DNA from 2 places in the Mesorhizobium sp. M0854 genome. Region 1 is predicted to be linked to the other one. Evidence: riboswitches for the same ligand, from Rfam matches in the RefSeq annotation. Region 1 holds a riboswitch; the other holds the start of a gene.
The links. Region 1 has a riboswitch for S-adenosylmethionine ahead of NKH99_RS21620 (O-succinylhomoserine sulfhydrylase). Riboswitches for the same ligand answer to the same signal wherever they lie in the genome.
Positions count from the first base shown of each region.

Region 1 (10,692 bases):
CCTGGCTGGATCCGGCTGCGTCGTCACTAGCCTAAGCCATATCAGTCTCGATATAGCAACCATCAAAGATCGCATTTGACAGTTATGGCAAAGCGACACACCCTTCGCGCGTCCTGAGGCTTGACGGTCGGTGACGAGGGAAAACTCGTATCGATTGAACCAGAGTCTCGGGGCCGATTGGGAGGATACCGGAGATCGATTGACGGCAGCGGCGCGTTTGGCGCTCCTGCACGATTGCGCGGCCCACGAAACCCAAGGGTACGCGTCCATCAACCAGGGAGAGTTAATGTGAAGATTATCAAGACACTGGCCGCCGTCGCGGCCCTAGGCATCGCGGCCATGACGCTGCCGGCGCAGGCGGGCGAAGGCCTGATCGGCGTGCTGATGCCCACCAAGACCTCACAGCGCTGGATCAACGACGGCGACGCCGTCAAGTCCCAGCTCGAGGCTCTGGGCTACACTGTCGACCTGCAGTACGCGCAGGACGACATTCCGAACCAGCTCAGCCAACTGGAAAACGAAATCACCAAGGGCCCGAAGGCGCTGATCATCGCTTCGATCGACGGCACCACGATGGGCGATGCGCTGCAGAAGGCGAATGACGCCGGCGTTGTCGTCGTCGCTTACGACCGCCTGATCAAGAAGACGCCAAATGTCGACTACTACACCACCTTCGACAATTTCGGCGTCGGCGTCATCCAGGCCAAATCGCTGCTCAAGGGTCTCGGTTATCCCGAGAAGAAGGGCCCGTTCAACATCGAGCTGTTCGGCGGTTCGCCGGACGACAACAATGCGTTCTTCTTCTATAACGGCGCCATGTCGGTTCTTCAGCCGCTGATCGATGACAAGACCCTCGTCGTGAAGTCCGGCCAGATGGGCATGGACAAGGTCGGCACGCTGCGCTGGCTGGCGGCAACCGCCCAGGCCCGCATGGACAATCTGCTCTCCGCCAACTACTCGGACGGCAGCCGCGTCGATGGCGTGCTCTCGCCCTATGACGGCCTGTCGCGCGGCATCATCGCTTCGCTGCGCGCCGTAGGCTACGGCACCGCCGATCAGCCATGGCCGATCGTCACCGGACAGGACGCCGAGACCGCTTCGGTCAAGGCGATCATCGCCGGCGAGCAGTATTCGACCGTGTTCAAGGACACCCGCGAACTCGCCAAGGCGACGGTCGAACTCGTCGACAAGGTGCTCTCTGGCGGCAAGCCGGAAGGCCTCGACACCACGACCTACAACAACGACGTCAAGGTGGTTCCCTCGATCCTGTTGACGCCGCATGATGTCGACAAGTCGAACTACCAGGCGCTGGTGGTCGACTCCGGCTACATCAAGGCCGAAGAGCTGAAGTAATCGCGGTTACAAAGCCTGGGGTCCTGCGCAGGCAGGGCCCCTTTTCGTTGGCGAGCCAGCCCGGTATTGTTTGCGGACCTCGCAGGAGTGGTATTCTCAATGGCATCGACGATTTTGGAGATGCGCGACATCACCAAGACGTTTCCCGGCGTCAAGGCGCTGTCGAACGTCAAGCTCATGGTCGAGGAAGGCGAGATCCATGCCGTGGTCGGCGAGAACGGCGCCGGCAAGTCGACGCTGATGAAGGTGCTGTCGGGTGTGTATCCGTCCGGCACCTATGACGGCCAGATCATCTATCGCGGCGATGAGTGCCATTTCAAAGGCATCCATGACAGCGAGCGCAAGGGCATCGTCATCATCCACCAGGAGCTTGCGCTGGTGCCGATGCTGTCGATCGCCGAAAACATCTTTCTCGGCAACGAGCACGCCAGATACGGCGTCATCGACTGGAATGCCAATGAGGCGCGCACCAGCGCCCTGCTCAAGAAGGTCGGCCTCAAGGAAGACCCCAACACGCTGATCACCAATATCGGCGTCGGCAAGCAGCAGCTGGTCGAGATCGCCAAGGCGCTCAGCAAGGAAGTGAAGTTGCTCATTCTCGACGAGCCGACCGCGAGCCTGTCCGAAAAGGACAGCCAGGCGCTGCTCGATCTGCTGCTCGAATTCAAGCGGCAAGGCATCACGTCGATCCTGATCTCGCACAAGCTCAACGAGGTGAACCGGGTCGCCGACAAGGTCACCATCATCCGTGACGGGCGGACCATCGAGACGCTGGCCAAGAAGGACATCTCGGAGGACCGCATCATTACTTCGATGGTCGGCCGTTCGCTCGACGACCGCTATCCGCCGCGCGAGCCGAAGATCGGCGAGACCGTTCTCGAAGTGAAAAACTGGTCGGTCTACCACCCCATCCATGCCGAGCGGCAGGTCATCAAGGGTATCAACCTCAACGCCCGCAAGGGCGAAGTGGTCGGCATTGCCGGGCTCATGGGTGCCGGCCGGACCGAGTTTGCCATGAGCCTGTTCGGCCGGTCCTATGGCCGTCGCATCACCGGCGAGGTGTTCCTCAACGGCAAGCCGATCGACGTCTCTTCGGTGAGCAAGGCGGTGGAACACGGCATCGCCTACGTTACCGAGGACCGCAAGACCTACGGTCTCAACCTGATCGACCACATCAAACACAACATCACGCTGGCCAACCTGCCCGGCGTGTCGCGCCACGGCGTGATCGACGATTTGCGCGAGCTTTCGGTCGCCAACGATTATCGCGGCAGGACCAATATCCGCGCCTCGAGCGTCTACCAGATGACCGGCAACCTTTCTGGCGGCAATCAGCAGAAGGTGGTGCTCTCGAAATGGCTGTTCGCCAATCCGGAAGTGCTGATCCTCGACGAGCCGACACGCGGTATCGACGTCGGCGCCAAGTATGAAATCTATACGATCATCGCGCGTCTCGCCTCCGAGGGTAAGGCAATCATCGTCATCTCGTCGGAAATGCCCGAACTGCTCGGCATCACCGACCGCATCTACGTCATGAACGAAGGACGCATCGTCGGCGAAATGGCGGCAAGCGACGCCAGCCAGGAAAAGATAATGCGCGCCATCGTCCGCGGAGAAGGAAAAGCATCATGAGCACCGAAAGCGCTCCCGGGCCGCAGACCGGCGTTGCCCAGGATCTACAACAGGGACCTCGCATTGCCGTCTCGGCGCTGGTCACCAACCTGCGCGAATACGGGTTGGTGCTGGCGTTGATCGCAATCATGGTGTTCTTCCAGTTCACCACGTCCGGAACGCTGTTCAAGCCGGTGAACCTCAGCAATCTCGTGCAGCAGAACAGCTTCATCATCGTGATGGCGCTGGGCATGCTTCTGGTGATCGTTTCGGGCCACATCGATCTCAGCGTCGGCTCCGTCGCCGGCTTCATCGGCGCGCTGGCGGCGATGATGATGGTCATCTGGCCGCTTGGCCCATTGAGCAATCCGCTGGTGGTGTCGATCATCTGCCTGATCGTCGGTGGTGCGATCGGCGGGGCACAAGGCTACTGGATTGCCTATCACCGAATACCGAGCTTCATCGTCACGCTGGCGGGCATGCTGATCTTCCGCGGCATCTGCCAGGCGCTGCTGGGTGGCGGGTCTTCCGTAGGGCCGCTTCCCGTCGGCTTCAAGGCGCTCAGTTCCGGCTTCATTCCGGACCTGATCGGCCCATTGACGCTGATACCGCCAACCGTGAACGCCGCCGGCAAAACCATTGTCGGCAGCGGCCTGACGCTGCACCTGACGACGATCGTGATCGGCCTCGTCGCCGTGCTCGCCTATGCCTATTTCGGGCTCAGGGCACGGCGCACCCGCGAGAAGCATGGCTACGAAGCCGAGCCCTTCTCGCTGTTCGTCGTCAAGACCCTGGTGATCAGCGCGCTGGCGCTGTTTCTCGTCTACCAATTCGCCACCTATAGGGGCCTCCCCATCGTTCTCATGGTGATGGGCGTGCTGATCGCCTTGTTCGTCTTCGTTACCAAACGCATGACGATCGGCCGTCGCATCTATGCGATGGGCGGCAATGCCAAGGCAGCCCAGCTATCGGGCATCAAGACCGAACGGCTGACGTTGATGGTGTTCATCAATATGGGCGTGCTGTCGGCACTCGGCGGCCTGATTATCGCAGCGCGCCTGGGGCAGGCTGTGCCGGCGGCCGGCCTCGGCAGCGAGCTCGACGTCATCGCCGCGGTGTTCATCGGTGGCGCTTCGGCGATGGGCGGCGTCGGCCAGGTGATCGGCGCGGTGGTCGGCGGCTTCATCATGGGCGTCATGAACAACGGCATGTCGATCATGGGCGTCAATGTCGATTGGCAGCAGGTGGTCAAAGGCCTGGTGCTGCTCGGCGCCGTCGTCTTCGACGTCTACAACAAGAACAAGGCTTGAGAGGCAACCAGGAGGCATACGGGTCACATCGCGACGCTGCCGGGCGGCGCAAAGAAGTCCCCCCCGAGGGACCTGATCCGCGAGCGCAATCCGGACGAAGAATTTCAACCGAGGCGCGGACAGGGTCCGGGCCGCGCAGGGTAGGGTTTGCCGAGAAAGGGCAGGCCAGCCCACAATTCAGAGAGGGTTACCATGCTGATCTCACAAATCCTCGACGACGCCGAGACGATCCGCGTCGTTGCCCGCAACGGCGGCAAGACCCGCGTCATCAACGGCGCCCGCAGCGTCTATTCGCTGGCGATGGAAGCCGCGCGTACCGGCAGCGGGCTTGTCGCCCTGATCGAGCGCAAGGGCTTCGGCGAAACCGTCGATCTCGACGCAGCCTATAAGAAGGGCCGGCTGCTGTCGCCGATCAACCATCCCGATCCGGCGCATCTCCATCTCACCGGCACCGGGCTGACGCATCTCGGCTCCGCCGCGACCCGCGATTCCATGCACAAGAAGCTCAGCACGGACGGCGAGGAACAGCTGACCGATTCAATGAAGATGTTCCGCATGGGGCTTGAGGGCGGCAAGCCGGCGAAGGGCCAGATCGGCGTGCAGCCGGAATGGTTCTACAAGGGCAACGGCACCATGGCGGTCGCGCCCGGGGCGGCGCTTATGTCGCCGGCCTTCGCCCAGGATGCCGGCGAGGAGCCGGAAATCGCCGGTATCTATGTGATCGGCGACGACGGTGCCCCGTTCCGCGTCGGCTTCACGCTGTCTAACGAGTTTTCCGACCATGTCACCGAGCGTGTGAACTATCTCTTCCTTGCCCATTCCAAGCTGCGCAATGCTTCGTTCGGGCCGGAGATCCTGATCGGCGATCTGCCGTCCGATATCCGCGGCACTTCGCGCATCCTGCGCGACGGCAAGCTGCTTTGGGAAAAGCCGTTCCTGTCGGGCGAGGCGAACATGTCGCACACCATTGGCAATCTCGAGCATCACCACTTCAAATACTCAGCCTTCCGCCAGCCGGGCGACGTGCATGTGCACATGTTCGGCACGGCGACGCTGTCCTTTGCCGACGGCGTCAGGACCGAGGCCGGTGACGTATTCGAAATCGAGGCGCAGGATTTCGGCCTGCCACTGCGCAACCCGCTTGAAATCGAGCAGCCGGTGAAGGTCGCCGTGAAGGCACTTTGAGCCGGGCGTAGCCCGGAAGTGAGAGGAAGGTCAGCGCGCGGCGCGGAAATGCTTGGACAGTTTCAGGCCCTGTGCCTGATAGTTCGAGCCGAGATCAGTGCCGTAGAGCGCCCGCGGCCGTTTCAGCATGTGCTCATAGACCAACCGTCCGACGATCTGGCCGTGGTCGAGGATGAACGGCACTTCGTGGCTGCGTACCTCGAGCACCGCCCGGCTGCCGGTGCCGCCCGACGCCGAATGGCCGAAACCCGGGTCGAAGAAACCGGCATAATGGACGCGGAACTCGCCGACCAGCGGATCGAAGGGCGTCATTTCGGCGGCGTAGAGCGGCGGCACATGCACCGCCTCGCGCGACACCAGAATATAGAATTCGTCCGGATCGAGCACCAGCTCGCCGGCACCGCTCTTGTAGAGCGGCTCCCAGAAATCGACGACATCCTGCGCGGCGCGCTTATCGACGTCGACGAGGCCGGTGTGGTGCTTGCCGCGATAGCCGACCAGCCCGTCCTTGTCGCCGTCGAGGTCGATCGATAGCGCGATGCCCCCGCCTGAGATGTTGGGTGGTTCGGTGGCGACCAACATTTCGGCGCGGTGCAACTCGTGCAGCTCGTTTTCCGACAAGAGCGCATTGCCGGTGCGGAACCTGATCTGCGACAGCCGCGAGCCGGTCCGCACGACGATCGGGAAAGTGCGCGGGCTGACCTCCAGGTAGAGCGGGCCTTCATAGCCGGCGGCGATCTTGTCGAACTCGTGGCCGCGGTCGGTCATTACCCGAGTGAAGATATCGAGCCGTCCGGTCGAGCTTTTCGGGTTGGCGGAGGCGGAAATATGGGCGGGCAGCGCCAGGCTTTCGAGCAGCGGCACGATGTAGACGCAGCCGGTTTCCAGCACGGCACCTTCGGCGAGGTTGATCTCGTGCAGCTTCAGCCGGTCGAGCTTGTCGGCAACCCTGTGGTCCGGGCCGGGCAAGAAGGAAGCACGCACCCGCCAGGCCTTGTCGCCGAGCCTGAGGTCAAGGCTGGCCGGCTGGATCTGATCGGCATCGAGCGTGCGCGGCGATTTCAGCGCGCCCGTCTGGAACAGCGCGGAAATATCCTGATCGGGAAGAATGCCTGTCTGCCGCAAGGGTCTGGCTCCGTTCGAACGCCGGGCGAGGTCTTGTTCTGTCGCAGGTCCGACCGTGGACGCGTTTGGCACCTGCTTGGTACAACCCTCTTAATCATGCCGGCAATTGACGCAAGCGTGGCGCGGGTCTAAAGCTCGTTATCCCGTGGTGATTTGGCCGGTCGGCTTGCAGCCACGTTAAACAAGTCGCTAAAGGACCGTCGGGCCGCAAGGCCATATGGACCGGTTGCGACTTTCGCGACCGGTTTTTTGTTGTTTGGACCAATTTTGGTGTTTGGATGGAATGATGACTAAGAAGCGCGACTGGAAGCCTCAGACCGCACTCGTGCATGCCGGAACGCTGCGTTCCGGCTTCGGCGAGACCTCCGAGGCGATGTATCTCACCCAAGGCTATGTCTACGAGACGGCGCAAGCGGCGGAGGCCCGCTTCAAGGGCGAGGAGCCGGGCTTCATCTATTCGCGCTATGCCAATCCGACGGTCGACATGTTTGAAAAACGCATGTGCGCGCTGGAAGGAGCCGAAGACGCGCGCGCCACGGCATCCGGCATGGCGGCGGTGACGGCAGCACTGCTGTGCAGCGCCAAGGCGGGCGACCATATCGTAGCGGCGCGCGCGCTGTTCGGCTCCTGCCGCTGGGTGGTCGAGACGCTGGCGCCGAAATACGGCATTGAGGCAACGCTGGTCGACGGCACCGACATCGCCAATTGGGAAAAGGCGGTCAAGCCGAACACCAAACTGTTCTTCCTGGAAAGCCCGACCAATCCTACGCTGGAAGTGATCGACATTGCCGCCGTCGCGGCACTTGCCAATTCGATCGGCGCCAGGCTGATCGTCGATAATGTCTTCGCCACGCCCTTGCAGCAGAAACCCCTGCAGCTCGGCGCCCACATCGTCGTCTATTCGGCCACGAAGCATATTGACGGCCAGGGGCGCTGTCTTGGCGGCATCGTTCTGTCGGACAAGAAATGGATCGACGAGAACCTGCATGACTATTTCCGCCACACCGGCCCAAGCCTCTCGCCCTTCAATGCCTGGACGCTGCTGAAAGGCCTTGAGACGCTGCCGCTACGCGTACGCCAGCAGACGGAAAGTGCCGGCCGCATCGCGGATTTCCTGGCCGAGCGCCCGCAAATCGCCCGTGTCATCTATCCTGGCCGTGCCGACCACCCGCAAGCGGCCGTGGTCAAGAAGCAGATGTCGGGTGGCTCGACGCTGATCTGCCTCGATGTGAAGGGCGGCAAGCAGGCGGCCTTTGCCTTCCAGAACGCACTCGACGTCGTGCTCATTTCCAACAATCTCGGCGACGCCAAGAGCCTGATCACCCATCCGGCGACGACGACGCACAAGAACTTGACCGATGAGGCCCGCGCCGAGCTCGGCATCGGACCGGGAACACTCAGGCTGTCAGTTGGCCTTGAGGACGCCGACGACCTGCTCGAAGACATCGAGCAGGCACTGAGAGTTGCCGGATAAGGGATGGCCGAACAGAGGCGAGCGGGGACGCGCCGATCAGGCGCCGGACGGGGTCTCTTCCAGCTCCGCGACGGTCTTTGTCTGGATAGTCATCACGTTGCCGCGCCAGTCGACGGCGCCGCTCAGCCATCCGCGCGCCCAAATGGCGGGAAGCATCAGGTCTCGCGCCATCATCGCCGGGATCGTGCGCGGCGACAGCTGCCATCCCTTGGCCGAGGCCAAGGCGCATTCCGGCAGGTAGGCCGCGACCAGCACGGCGATGGCGGTTGCCGGCAGGCTGACGCCGGCGTCAGCCGCCGCGATCAGCGCAAGCACCAGCGGCGGCGCCGCGCCGATCAGGATCTCGGGGGCGAAGAACAGCGCGAAGGTGACGCGGCGCAGCCGCGCCCAGCGCGCCTGCCGCGACCAGATCTCGCCAAGCGTGCGCCGGCCGAGCGGCTGTTCGAAGGGCGAGGCGACAAGATTGACCCGCAGTCCGAGCCCGTTGACCAGCTTGGTCGCGGCGGCGTCCTCGGCGATCTCGGCGGCAAGCGCGCGGATGCCGCCATTGGCGTCGAGCATCGGCTTGTTCCACAACATGCTCTTGCCCTGCGCGAAGCCGAGGCCGAGCGCCTCTCCAGCGTACTGCCAGCGTGCCTGCAGCGTGTTGAGAAAGGCGCATTCGACCTCCCCCCAGAAACTGTCCGGCCGTGAGCCGATCGGCGTCGAGCAGACGAGGCCAGTGCCATGCCGCCATGCCGCCATCAGCTGCTGGACGTAGTCGCTCGGCATAAGCACATTGGAATCGGCAAGGATGACCCAGCGATAATGCGCCGCTTCCCAACCCTTCACGCAATTGTTGAGTTTTGGATTGCCGCTGATGCGGTCGTCACCGACTAGAAGGCGGGCGCGAATAGCTGGAAAGCGCGCCATTGCGGCGGTGATCGGCTTGACCACCGGGTCGTCGGCATGGGCAACGCAGAAGATGAGTTCGTAGCGCGGCCAGTCGAGTGAGAAGGCGCGCTCCAGCGTCTCTTCGGCAAACGGCTCGATGCCGCGTGCCGGGATGACGATCGATACCGGCGGCGCGTTGGCCGCGGGCGGTGCGATCCTGGCTGGTCGCTTCAGCTTCAGCGAAGCTAACAGGATGCTGGCGAGATTTGAAAGAAGGAGGGCTATGGAAAGGAGGGCGGCTGCGAATGTCGGTTCCATCGAGATCTGGTCACTCCAGAAGTGCCGGCCGCATGACGGCCGTTTTCAACAATTCGACAGAACGCTGAGTCGCCCGGCACAAGCCTGCACACCATCATTGTCATGTGTCACTTAAATGACATTGTTTTTCGGCACCTGCGCTCGAGTCGGGCAAGGAGATGACGCGCATCGTTGATCAAACTGCGCTGAGCGTCGAAAGTTCCATCTACATTGCTTTGGAGCAGTTTATGTACAGCGCCGTCACCCGCAACATCGAAGTGCAGGTCAGGCCGTTCTATCTGGAGGATCACTCCGACCCTCCGCAAAACCGCTATGTCTGGGGATATCAGGTGACCATCGACAATCAGTCGGATGAGTTCGTGCAGCTTCTGTCGCGCTACTGGCACATTACCGACGGCACCGGCAAGGTCGAGGAAGTGCGCGGCCCCGGGGTCGTCGGCGAGCAACCCGGACTCAACCCCGGCGACAGCTATCAGTATACGTCTGGATGCCCGCTCTCGACGCCATCCGGCATCATGGTCGGGCACTACACCATGCGCAACAGGCGGGGCGAGACGTTCGACGTCGCCATCCCCGCCTTCTCGCTCGACTTGCCGGGAATGCGGCGCACCGTCAATTGACGGCCGTCATCCGGCCGCTGCAAACTCCGCCGGGTCGAAGTCATATTGCTTCGAGCAGAATTCGCAGGCGACGTGAATGCTGCCATCCTCGGTGCTGTCCCTGATCTCCTCGGCGGAAAAGCCTTCAAGGATGCCGTGGATCTTATTCCTTGAGCATGAGCACTGGTCGGCGACCGGCACCCCGCCGAACACGCGGACGCCATGCTCGTGGAAAAGCCGGTAAAGCAGCCGTTCGGCACCGATCGTCGGATCGATCAGCTCGGTCGGTTCAATAGTACCAAGCAGCGCCAGCAGCTCCTGCCAGGAATTGTCGGTCGGGTCGTGGATTTCCTCACGCGGATCGCCGTCGCCACCTGGAAGGTCGGGTACGCGCATGCGCTCCGCCGACTGCGGCAGGAATTGTGCCAGCAGGCCACCGGCCCGCCATTGTTCGCGGGCACCGCCGACGCCGGGCGTCAGAAGCTTGGCAACCGAAAGCCGGAGGTCGGTCGGAATCTGCTCCGACTGGCGGAAATAAGTGCGTGCGGCATCTTCCAGTGTGACGCCGTCGAGCTGGACGATGCCCTGGTAGCGTTGCGTGTGGGCGCCCTGGTCGATGGTCAGCGCCAGGACGCCGCTGCCGAGCAGCGTCTGCGGTGACGTCTCGCCGGCAGAAGTCAAAGCCTGCAGCCGGTCGGCATCGAAGCGGGCATAAGCGCGCAGCGCGTGCGGCGTGGAGAAATCCGCGACCAGCATGTCGACCGGCCCGTCGGTGCGGGTCTGCAGAATGAACTTGCCCTCGAACTTCAGCGAAGTTCCGAGCAATACCGTCAACACACAGGCT
Region 1 is NZ_JAMYOL010000015.1:30,645-41,336, reverse strand. Features, by position in the region: gene chvE (multiple monosaccharide ABC transporter substrate-binding protein) at 289-1,353, shown strand; gene mmsA (multiple monosaccharide ABC transporter ATP-binding protein) at 1,453-2,985, shown strand; gene mmsB (multiple monosaccharide ABC transporter permease) at 2,982-4,274, shown strand; gene araD1 (AraD1 family protein) at 4,467-5,459, shown strand; gene NKH99_RS21625 (2'-deoxycytidine 5'-triphosphate deaminase) at 5,490-6,584, opposite strand; SAM riboswitch at 6,720-6,797, shown strand; gene NKH99_RS21620 (O-succinylhomoserine sulfhydrylase) at 6,868-8,058, shown strand; gene NKH99_RS21615 (glycosyltransferase) at 8,095-9,249, opposite strand; gene apaG (Co2+/Mg2+ efflux facilitator ApaG/CorD) at 9,477-9,869, shown strand; gene NKH99_RS21605 (Hsp33 family molecular chaperone) at 9,876-10,692, opposite strand, start outside.

Region 2 (10,692 bases), on a different contig from region 1:
GGTTGTCCGGCCTTCGACCACAAGGAGATACGCCATGACCGCCTACGCCGTCGCCCATATGCGCCAGGTCACGCCGGGGCCGCAGATCGTCGAGTACCTGCACAAGATCGATGCCACGCTGGAACCGTTTGGCGGCCGCTTCGTGGTGCACGGAGGCGAGGTGGAAGTCGCTGAAAACACCTGGCCGGGCTATCTCATAGTCATCGAGTTTCCCAACCGGCAGCAGGCACGTGCATGGTACGACTCGCCCGCCTATCAGGAGATATTGCCGCTGCGTACCGGCAATTCCCGGTCCGACGTGGTCTTCGTTGATGGCGTCCAGCACCCGCACAAGGCCACGGACGTGCTTGAATAGAGGGAATGATCGGGTACAACCGGCGTCTATGGTGCCGCCATCTATCTGGCGGCACCGAATTTGGATCGCGTCTGCATCGGCAGCTTCACCGCCCCTGCAGCACCTTGATCGCGTTGGACATGTCGCCATGCGACAATGCAGCCAGGTAATCCGAGTAGTTGATCCTCCCGTTCGCGAAGCCGTTCATCAATCGCGTGCAGAACGTGTGTTCCAATCCGGCATCCGGGACGTTCATGAGCGCGGCGAGGTTTGCCCTTTCAACCTTGCCGAACCGCATCTTGAATTTGGTCATGCACCGCTGGATCGCCTGCCGTTTCAGCGCCGGGCTGCCGCTCAACGCGACTTGTCCATTCTGGAAATCGGTCTTCGACGTCGTGCATCCGGAAATCAAAGTGGCCGACATCAAAGCTGTTGCTAATACTAACGTCTTCATTGCTTCCCCCAAACCAACCCGTTTGAGACCTGTTAAAGCAACAAAGAATGCCGGGCAACTTCATTGGATTGAAAATTGAAAATATGGTTTCTTGCGCAGGTCTGAGGTTCGTTGCTTCTGCCTGTCAAACCTATCGTTTCAGCAGGAATATCGCTTGCTGGCCGAAAAAGTTCCAGAACCACCAAGGCATGGAGAAGCCGATCCGCTGGCCGTTGGCGTCGAGCGCGGTTGCCTTTTCCACCGTCGCGCCAAGCTCGTCGCACAGATTGACGAAGTCGCGAATGGTGCAGAAATGGATGTTGGGCGTGTCGTACCAGGAATAGGGCAGGTCCTTGGTCACCGGCATGCGGCCGTTGAAGAGCAGCGAAAGGCGCACCCGCCAGTGGCCGAAATTCGGGAATGAGACGATGGCGCGGTTGCCGATCCGGAGCAGTTCGTCGAGCACCAGCTTCGGATTGCGGGTCGCCTGCAAGGTCTGCGACAGAACGACGAAGTCGAAACCCTTGTCGGGATAGAATTGGAGATCCTTGTCGGCATCGCCTTGAATAACCGACAGGCCGCGCGCCACGCATTCGTTGACGCCGCGCTGTGACAGTTCCAGCCCGCGGCCATCGACCTTCTTGGTCTCCTGTAGCAATTCGAGCAGCAGGCCGTCGCCGGAACCGACGTCCAGCACCCGCGACTGCGGCGGGATGAGATCGGCGACGACTTCGAGGTCGACGCGCTGGGCGCGGTTGACGCTCATGCCTTCGGCTCTTGCTCGGCACATGATCCTGATCCGAAAAGTCTGCAACTTTTCGGGGTCATGCGCCGAGCCTTCTCGCCCGCGCGGCCGAGGCGATGAAGCCCTTGATGGCGGCGAACAGTTCGGGCTCGTCGAGCAGAAATGCGTCGTGGCCGCGGTCGGTTTCGATCTCGACGAACGAGACCGAAGCGCCGGCCGCGTTCAGCGCGTGCACGACCGAGCGGCTCTCTTCGGTCGGGAACAGCCAGTCGCTGGTGAACGAAACCAGGCAGAAGCGCGTCTTGGTGCCGGCGAAGGCATCGGCCAACCGGCCGCCATGGTCGGCGGCGAGATCGAAATAGTCCATCGCCCGGGTCATGTAGAGATAGGAGTTGGCATCGAAGCGATCGACGAAGGTCATGCCCTGATGGCGCAGATAGCTCTCGATCTGGAAGTCGGCATCGAAACCGAAGGTAAGCGCTTCGCGGTCCTGCAGGTTGCGGCCGAACTTGCGGTGCAGCGCTGCTTCCGACAGATAGGTGATGTGGGCGGCCATGCGCGCCACCGCCAGCCCCTTTTCCGGCCGCTTGCCATGCTCGAAATATTTGCCGCCATGCCAGTCCGGGTCGGCCATCACTGCCTGCCTGCCGACCTCGTGGAAAGCGATGTTCTGCGAGGAATGGCGGGCACCGGTGGCGATCGGCAGCGCCGAGAAGACGCGCTCCGGATAGCTGGAGGCCCATTGCAGCACCTGCATGCCGCCCATCGAGCCGCCAAGCACGCTGAACAGCTGTTCGATGCCGAAATGCTCGACCAGCATCAGCTGCGCCCGCACCATGTCGCGGATGGTGATGATCGGCAGGTCGAGCCCGTAGGGCTTGGCGGTGGCGGGATTGGTCGAGGCGGGGCCGGTGGAGCCGAGACAGCCGCCGATGACGTTTGACGAGATGACGAAGAAACGGTCGGTATCGATGATCTTGCCGGGACCGATCAGCACTTCCCACCAGCCCGGCTTGCCGGTCACCGGATTGGTGTTGGCGACGTGCTGGTCGCCGGTCAGCGCATGGCAGACGAGGATGGCGTTGGAGCGCGCGTCGTTGAGCGTGCCATAGGTCTGGTAGGCGATCTGGAACGGCGACAGCAGCGTGCCGGCGTCGAGCTTGAGCGGCTTGTCGGCGCCGAAACGCAACACCGGGCTCGACGGCTGGTCGGCCTCGTTGTTGGTTTTTCGAGCGCGCAAAGCGACCATCACATCTCCTTGCCCGGCCTTCAGTTGTCCACCGGTCCGGGCAACAGCCAGTCAGGGCAACAAAAAACCGGCCATGCCTTCGCAGAGCCGGTTACAAGATGCAAACGGCCCTTTAGCAAGTTGTTTAACGTGGCTGCAAGCCGACCGGCCAAATCACCACGGAACTGTTGCTGCTCTTCTAGGACCGACGCATGGCTTCGTCAACGGCAAGTTCTTGATCCCGAATTGCCGCCCCTCGACATTCCGGGCCACGGCTTGTATTTCCGCTGCGGCTTCCGGACGGAGGCACTCTCGACGGATTTCATGAAATGAGCCAGACACCGGATCAGACACGTCCAAAGCCCCGCGCCGGCATCATGGACATCGAAGCCTATGTGCCCGGCAAGAGCGCGGCGCCTGAAGGTGTCGCCAAGGTCCATAAATTGTCGGCGAACGAGAACCCGCTCGGCCCTTCGCCAAAGGCGATAGAGGCCGCGCGCGCGGTCGCCGACAAGCTCGCGGTCTATCCCGACGGCAGCGCCAGGCGCCTGAGGGAAGCGATCGCCGAGGTGCACGGGCTCAACTCGGCGAACATCGTCTGCTCCAACGGCTCCGACGAGATTCTGGGCCTGCTGGCGCAGACCTACCTCGCACCCGGCGACGAAGCCATCATCACCGAACACGGCTTCATGGTCTACAAGATCTACATACAGTCGGCCGGTGCCGTCCCGGTAACGGTCAAGGAGACCGATGAACGCGCCGACATCGATGCGATCCTCGCCGCGGTGACGCCGGCTACCCGGATCATCTTCCTTGCCAATCCAAACAATCCAACCGGCACCTACGTGCCGTTCCAGGAGGTGCGCCGCCTGCATGCCGGCCTGCCGCGAAACGTGCTTCTGGTGCTGGATGCAGCTTACGCCGAATATGTCCGGCGCAACGATTATGAAGCCGGCGTCGAGTTGGTGGGCAGCGCGGAAAACGTGGTCATGACCCGCACTTTCTCCAAATTGGGCCTGGGCGGGGCGCGGATCGGCTGGATGTATGCGCCAATGCACGTCATCGACGCGATCAACCGCGTGCGCGGGCCTTTCAACGTCAATGCAACGGCAATCGAGGCCGGCATCGCGGCGATCCACGACCGCGCCCATATCGAACGCAGCGTCGCGCACAACGAGACCTGGCTGGCCTGGCTGAGCGAGCAATTAAGCGGGCTCGGGCTGCGGGTGACGCCGAGCGTCGGCAATTTCATCCTCATCCACTTTCCCGAGGACAAAAAGCATTCGGCGGCGGCCGCCGACGACTACCTCAGTGCGCGCGGCTACATATTGCGGCGCGTTTCCGGGTACGGTTTTCCCAACGCGCTGCGCATGAGCATCGGCACCGAAGAGGCCAATCGCGGCGTTGTCGCAGCACTCGCGACATTCCTGAAAAGCTAGAACACCATGACATCACCGATGTTCGAAAAAATCGCGCTGGTCGGCATCGGCCTGATCGGCTCGTCGCTGGCCCGCGTCATCCGCCGCGAGGGGCTCGCCGGCCAAATCGCGATTTCGACGCGCAGCGAAGCGACGCTGGCACGGGCGAGCCAACTCGGCCTTGGCGACACCTATGCGACGGATGCGAAAGAGGCGGTTCGCGATGCTGATCTGGTTATCGTTTCGGTGCCGGTCGGCTCTTCAGGCACGGTCGCCGCGGAGATCGCGCCGGCACTGAAGAAGGGCGCCATCCTCACCGATGTCGGCTCGACCAAGGCATCGGTGATCGCGCAGATGCAGCCGCATGTGCCTGATGGCGTGCACTTCATCCCCGGCCATCCTTTGGCCGGCACCGAAAAATCGGGACCGGACGCCGGTTTTGCCGAACTGTTCGAGAACCGCTGGTGCATTTTCACGCCTCTGTCCGGTACCGATCCCGCAGCACTGGAAAAGCTCTCGGAATTCTGGCGCCGCTGCGGCTCTAACATCGACACGATGGACCCGCAGCATCACGACATGACGCTGGCCATCGTTTCGCACCTGCCGCATATCATCGCTTACAACATCGTCGGTACCGCCGACGATCTGGAGTCGGTGACCAAGTCCGAGGTCATCAAATACTCGGCTTCCGGCTTTCGCGACTTCACCCGTCTCGCGGCGTCCGACCCGACCATGTGGCGCGACGTCTGCCTGCACAACAAGGACGCCATTCTCGAAATGCTGGCGCGGTTTTCCGAGGATCTGTCCTCGCTGCAGCGGGCGATCCGCTGGGGCGACGGCGAAAAACTGTTCGACCTGTTCACCCGCACCCGCGCCGTCCGCCGCTCGATCATCGAGGCCGGCCAGGATATCGACGTACCGGATTTCGGCCGCCAGGCAGTCGAACACCCGCCGAAGGGATAAGCCGCGGCAGGCCGATCGCAGGCCAGCCTGGCTTAGAGCGGTTCATCGTTTCACAGAAACGCCGAACGGCTCTATCTCTTTGTTTTGCGCAATTCCGGACGGAAAACCGTTTCACACTTTTGCTGGAATTACTCTAGTCGAGCGGCTTGATCTTGCCGAGCGGGATGAAGCCGAGCGAGGCCTTGCCCCTGACGATCTTCAGCGGCATCGACGGCTGGTTGCCGAGCAGCGCCAGTCCGGCAAAGCCGGTCTGGATCTCTTTCTTCTGCTCGGGGATGGCGGTGGCGAGGATTGCCGCCACGGCCTTTGGATCATTGAGCCTGATTGTCAGGTCGGCATTTATGAGACCGTCGTCATCGACCGACAGCGGTCCGGAAACGGTGATGCGCGCAGTTCCGGACGACAGATCGAGCTCGTGGATTTCGGCCGCCTGGCCGCGCAGGCTCGTCGGATTTGCCTTGATCAGTGTCAGGCCGTTCTTCAGCGTCACGTCGCCGCTGCCGTCGAGCGGCGGCAAGACGCGCCCGCCGATGGCCGCCGCGTCGATTTCAAGATCGGTAAAATTGCCGGCATAGTCGATGTCCGGGCCGTTTGGGCGCAATTGTCCGGTGGCGGTTCCGGCGCTGAACAGCGAGACGGGATCGGTGTCGTCTGCCGGATCGGTCTGGCCGGACAGGCCTTCTGCCTGCAGCGAGAGGCGCCTCGGCAGCGGCCAGGACAGCTTCATGTCGGCCCGCAGATCATCCCAGTCGATCCAGAGCGGGGTCATGCCGGGAACAGAGGTCCTGAGCGGCCCCCTGAGCTCGGCGGCAGGCGACAGAAGCCGGGTGATCTGCGTGGCGGCGTTGATCTTGCCTGTCGATGCCGCGACGTTGCGGCTGTCGTCCTCGTAAGCCAGGCTGTCGCAGGAAACGGTGAAGCTGAAGGGATAGCCGCTGACCGCGAGATTGGCGCAGTCGGCCTTGATGCCTTTGTCGTCGAGATCGGCGACCGCCTTTTTGGTGGCGCTCTCGACCAGGTCCGCCAGGTAGAACCAGCCGGCGCTGTAGATGCCGAACAGCACGAGGATGAAAGCGGCAAGCCACAACAGGCGGCGACGTTGGCTGGGCGGCGGGCGCTCGTCACTTGACGTCATGCTGCGGCTTTCGTTAACGCGGGGTGGCACGGGCGGGCTGTCGCTTGCGCCACCAACAGGTAGACGGACTGAAACACCACCGGTGAGGTGGTCGTCACAATCAGGCTTGGCGATATGGGCGATTTTTGGGTTTTTGGCTACGGCTCACTGATCTGGCGACCGGGATTCGCACATGTCGAGACGCGGCGCGCCCGCCTGCATGGCTACCGCCGTTCGCTCTGCGTCTATTCTTTCGTGCATCGCGGCACGCGCGAACGGCCGGGCCTGGTGCTCGGCCTCGACCGCGGAGGCTCCTGCATCGGGCTGGCGTTCCGGGTTCCAGGCGAGCTGCGCAACGAGGTCATTACCTATCTGCGCGAACGCGAGCTGGTCACCAACGTCTATCTCGAACGTGTGCTCAGCGTTCGCCTCGACAAGGGTGAAACGGATGGGGGCAAGACGGTCGACGCCGTCGCCTATGTCGTGGACCGCAGCCATGAGCAATATGCCGGTGCGCTCGACCCGGCCGAGGCGGCGGCCGTCGTTCGCGGCGCCGTCGGCCAATCGGGGAGGAATGAGGATTACGTGCTCAGCACGCTGGAGCACCTCGAAGCACTGGGTATAAGCGACCACTGGCTGGAAGACGTGACGAGACGGATCGCGACGTAGCTTCGGTGCCGTGACGCGGGCTACATCCTGAAAATCTGTTTACCAAGATCGGCGCGATCCAGACTGTTTGCCACGGCAAGCTTGAACTCGGTCAGCGGGTGGAGACCGCCGACAGGAACGTGGAAGCCGGGCTGGCCGAAGGTGTCGATAATCTCGCATAGGACAGGCCGGTCGGCTTCGGCAGGCGGCGAAAAGAAGTAGCGATAGATATTCGCCCTGATTTCGACGCCGCTCAGCAAGACATCGAAATTGTGCAGTTCGAAGCGCTCGGCACTCATTCCGCCATTGATCACCATCTGCCCGCCGAGCGCCAGGGTGCGGATCAATTCGCCGCTGACAGGTCCGCCGACATTGTCGATAATCCCGTTCAATCCGGCGCCGCCGGTGATATCCATCACGGCTTCCCGGATACTTGTCTTCAACTCCGAAAGGTCAAGAGTGGCGGCGGCGCCAAGCGTCTTCAGATCGAAGCTTTGGTGCGAGCGCCGCACAAGAGCGATGACGTTGATGCCGCGTCGTTGGGCGAACTGCATCACCATTGTCGAAATTGACGAATAGCCGGCCGTGACAGCCAGCCATTGGCCAGGCCGCACACGGGAATCCACCAGCAGATCCCACGCGGTAATGGGGTTCACCATCTGCCCGGCGCGTTCGACAGGATAGCCGGCAGGCAACGGGATCAGCCATTCGGCGGGAATGGCGGCGTACTCGGCCCAGCTGCCATAATAGCTGAACGCGACAAGCATCCCCGGTTCCAACCCGACGTTCGCGCCAACGGCTTCGACGATGCCGGCGCCATGGTTTCCGGCGATCTGCCGGGGAAAATGCGGCTTCTTCGGTTCGGGATAGAGGTTCTGGATAAACAGGAAGTCGCCCGGATTGATCGAGGCCGAGACCATCCTGACCAGCACCTCGCCGTCGCTGATCCGTGGCATCGGCAGGTCATCCACATAGAGCACGTCGCGCGGCGAACCGATGGCGTCAAATACAATTGCTTTCATGCCGGTCTCCATAACAAACGATCCGAGGCCAACAGTCTGAGCCCCGGCCAGGCCGTGCCGAGACTTGCGTCGGCGCGGCGGAACCTATGGCCGGCCGGCAAAGGTCTGAATTGGCAGATTTGACAATCTATGTGCCAAACTTGCCAGATCGTTTCTTCAGAGGCTGCTGGTTTGGATGCCCGGGACCAGCGCCTTGGGGCCGGACACGGCGCGGCGGGTCGCGGCTTTGTGAAGCGCCGGCGGACTGGAAAAGAGGCTATGCGTTTGACGTCGCCACGGCGCGACATAGGTTAGCCCGATCGGCGGCTCCCATCCGCCCCAGCATGAATCACCATGGAGATCAGCCTTGCAGAAACGTCGTCTCGGTCGCACCGACCTATCCATCGCGCCATTGGTTATGGGCGGCAATGTGTTCGGCTGGACCGCCGATGAGAAAACCTCGTTCGACTTGCTCGACCGCTTTGTCGACGCCGGTTTCAACGCCATCGACACGGCCGATTCCTATTCGCGCTGGATTGCCGGCCACCAAGGCGGCGAATCCGAAACCATCATCGGCCGATGGATGAAGAGCCGTGGTAACCGCGACAAGGTTGTCGTCATCACCAAGGTCGGTTCGGATATGGGACAGGGCAAGAGGGACCTGTCCGCCGCCTATATCGAAAAGGCCATCGATGCTTCGCTGAAGAGGCTGCAGGTCGATAGCGTCGATCTCTATCTGTCGCACTGGCCCGACCTGGCGACCCCTTATGAGGAAACGCTCGGCGCTTACCAGAAACTGCTCGACAAGGGCAAAATCCGTTATGCCGGCGCTTCCAACCTCGACGCCGCCCAGTTGCGGGCCGCACTTGACGTAGCAAGCCTGCGCGGCCTGCCGCGCTACGAGGTGCTGCAGCCGGAATACAACCTCTACGACCGCTCGTCCTTCGATGGTCCGCTGCGCGATCTCTGCGCGGCCGAGGACATCGGCGTCATCACCTATTTCAGCCTCGCCAAGGGGTTTCTGAGCGGCAAGTTCCGCAGCGAGGCCGACCTCGGCAAAAGTCCGCGCGGTGGCGGTGTGAAAGGCTATCTCAACACCCGCGGCATGCGCATTCTCTCAGCGCTCGACGCGGTGTCGGCCAGACATTCGGCCAAGCCAGCGGAAGTGGCGCTTGCCTGGGTCATGGCACGGCCCGGCGTCACCGCTCCGATTGCCAGCGCGACGACGCTCGATCAGCTCGACAGCCTGGTGCGTGCCGCGTCGTTGCAGCTCAGCCCGGACGATATCGCCGAGCTCGACAAGGCCAGCGCGTAGCCGCGCACGATCGTTCAAGACCGGCGCCGCTGCCTTGCCCTACCGTCCCTGCCTCGTCACAGGATGCAGCGCCGCATGGCCGGACAGGGTCTTCTCGATCAGCAGCTATGGCAGCGATTGCTGGCGCTTGTGTTGGTGTCGGCCATCGTCATGGGCAGCCCGGGGCCGGCGACGATAAGCGTCACCGCGATCGGCGCCGCGTTCGGCCTGCGCGGTTCGGTGCGCTATGCCTCGGGAATCGTTGTCGGGACGGTTCTCGTGCTTTTGGTGGTGGCGACGGGCATCATGGCCGTTCTCACCGCGCTGCCGAAGCTCGCAGCGCTGTTGGCGGTCGCGTCAGCAGCCTACATCCTCTATCTGGCGTTCAAGATAGCGACGGCGCCGCCGCTGGCGGCACGCATTGGTGGGGCGGCACCTCCCACTTTCCTGGGCGGGTTCCTTCTGGCCGTTGCCAATCCGAAAGCCTATGTGGCGATTGCCGCCGTGTTCGCCGGCGCGTCTCCTGGCGCCGGCGGTCTTGCTATTTCAGCCAAGCTGGCGGTCCTCGCCTTGATGATTGCTGCCATTCATCTCTTGTGGCTTCTCGCCGGCGCGGCTTTTGCACATTTGCTGCGCAAACCGCTGGCGTCGCGGATCATCAATCTGGTGTTTGCCGTGACGCTGGTTGCAACAGCCGCCCTGGCTGCCTTGCCGTGAGCCTTTCCGGCATGCGCGGCGGGTGTCTCAGCCTTTCAATTCAGGTTTCGCATCGAGCTCACCAAGCCGTTTCATTGCCGTCGGCGGCATCGGCGGCGGGTTCGGCGTCTGTGCCGCCTCGACGAGAAGCTGGTCGCAGGCGGCTTCCGTCTCGCCGATCAGCCGTTGCATGAATTCGTCCTTGCCGAGGCCGGGCGGGATCGGCGGCAGGAAGCGCGCCTTGATCGTGCCGGGATAGCGCAGGAATTTGCGGCGCGGCCAATAGAGACCGGCGACGTGGGCGACCGGCACCACCGGAATGCCAAGCTGGGCATAAAGTTCGACGATGCCATATTTGTAGACCGGTTCGTCGCCCGGCGCCCGGCGGGTGCCCTCGGGGTAGATGATCAGCTGGCGCGGATTGCGCGCCAATTCCTGTTTGGTCGCGGCGATCACCATTTTCAATGCCTTCGAGCGGCTGCCGCGGTCGACAGGAATCATCCGCATCTTCAAAATGTACCAGCCGAAGAACGGGATCCACGTCAGCTCCCGTTTCAATATGTAAACGGGATCGTCGAGATAAGGCAGGAAAGCGATCGTGTCCCAGAAGGACTGGTGCTTCGGCGCCAGGATGAAGGAGCCGTCAGGCAGGTTTTCCTGGCCAGTGATCTCACTTCTGGTGCCGGCGATCTTGTCGTAGAGCCACATGCTGGTGCGCGACCAGAATTTCGGCACGAACCAGGCGCGATGGCGCGGCGACAGGAAATAATACGGGGTCCAGAGGATCATCTGGACGATCAGATTGAGGTAAAAGGCGA
Region 2 is NZ_JAMYOL010000010.1:87,962-98,653, forward strand. Features, by position in the region: gene NKH99_RS17540 (DUF1330 domain-containing protein) at 35-355, shown strand; gene NKH99_RS17545 (hypothetical protein) at 441-647, opposite strand; gene NKH99_RS17550 (hypothetical protein) at 646-867, shown strand; gene metW (methionine biosynthesis protein MetW) at 919-1,533, opposite strand; gene metX (homoserine O-acetyltransferase MetX) at 1,592-2,761, opposite strand; SAM riboswitch at 2,854-2,931, opposite strand; gene hisC (histidinol-phosphate transaminase) at 3,070-4,179, shown strand; gene NKH99_RS17570 (prephenate/arogenate dehydrogenase family protein) at 4,186-5,121, shown strand; gene NKH99_RS17575 (DUF2125 domain-containing protein) at 5,255-6,256, opposite strand; gene NKH99_RS17580 (gamma-glutamylcyclotransferase) at 6,371-6,904, shown strand; gene NKH99_RS17585 (quinone oxidoreductase family protein) at 6,925-7,905, opposite strand; gene NKH99_RS17590 (aldo/keto reductase) at 8,252-9,199, shown strand; gene NKH99_RS17595 (LysE family translocator) at 9,263-9,895, shown strand; gene NKH99_RS17600 (lysophospholipid acyltransferase family protein) at 9,923-10,692, opposite strand, start outside.
Region 2: linked by a shared signal. The riboswitch ahead of metX (homoserine O-acetyltransferase MetX) and the one ahead of NKH99_RS21620 (O-succinylhomoserine sulfhydrylase) in region 1 are both predicted to bind S-adenosylmethionine.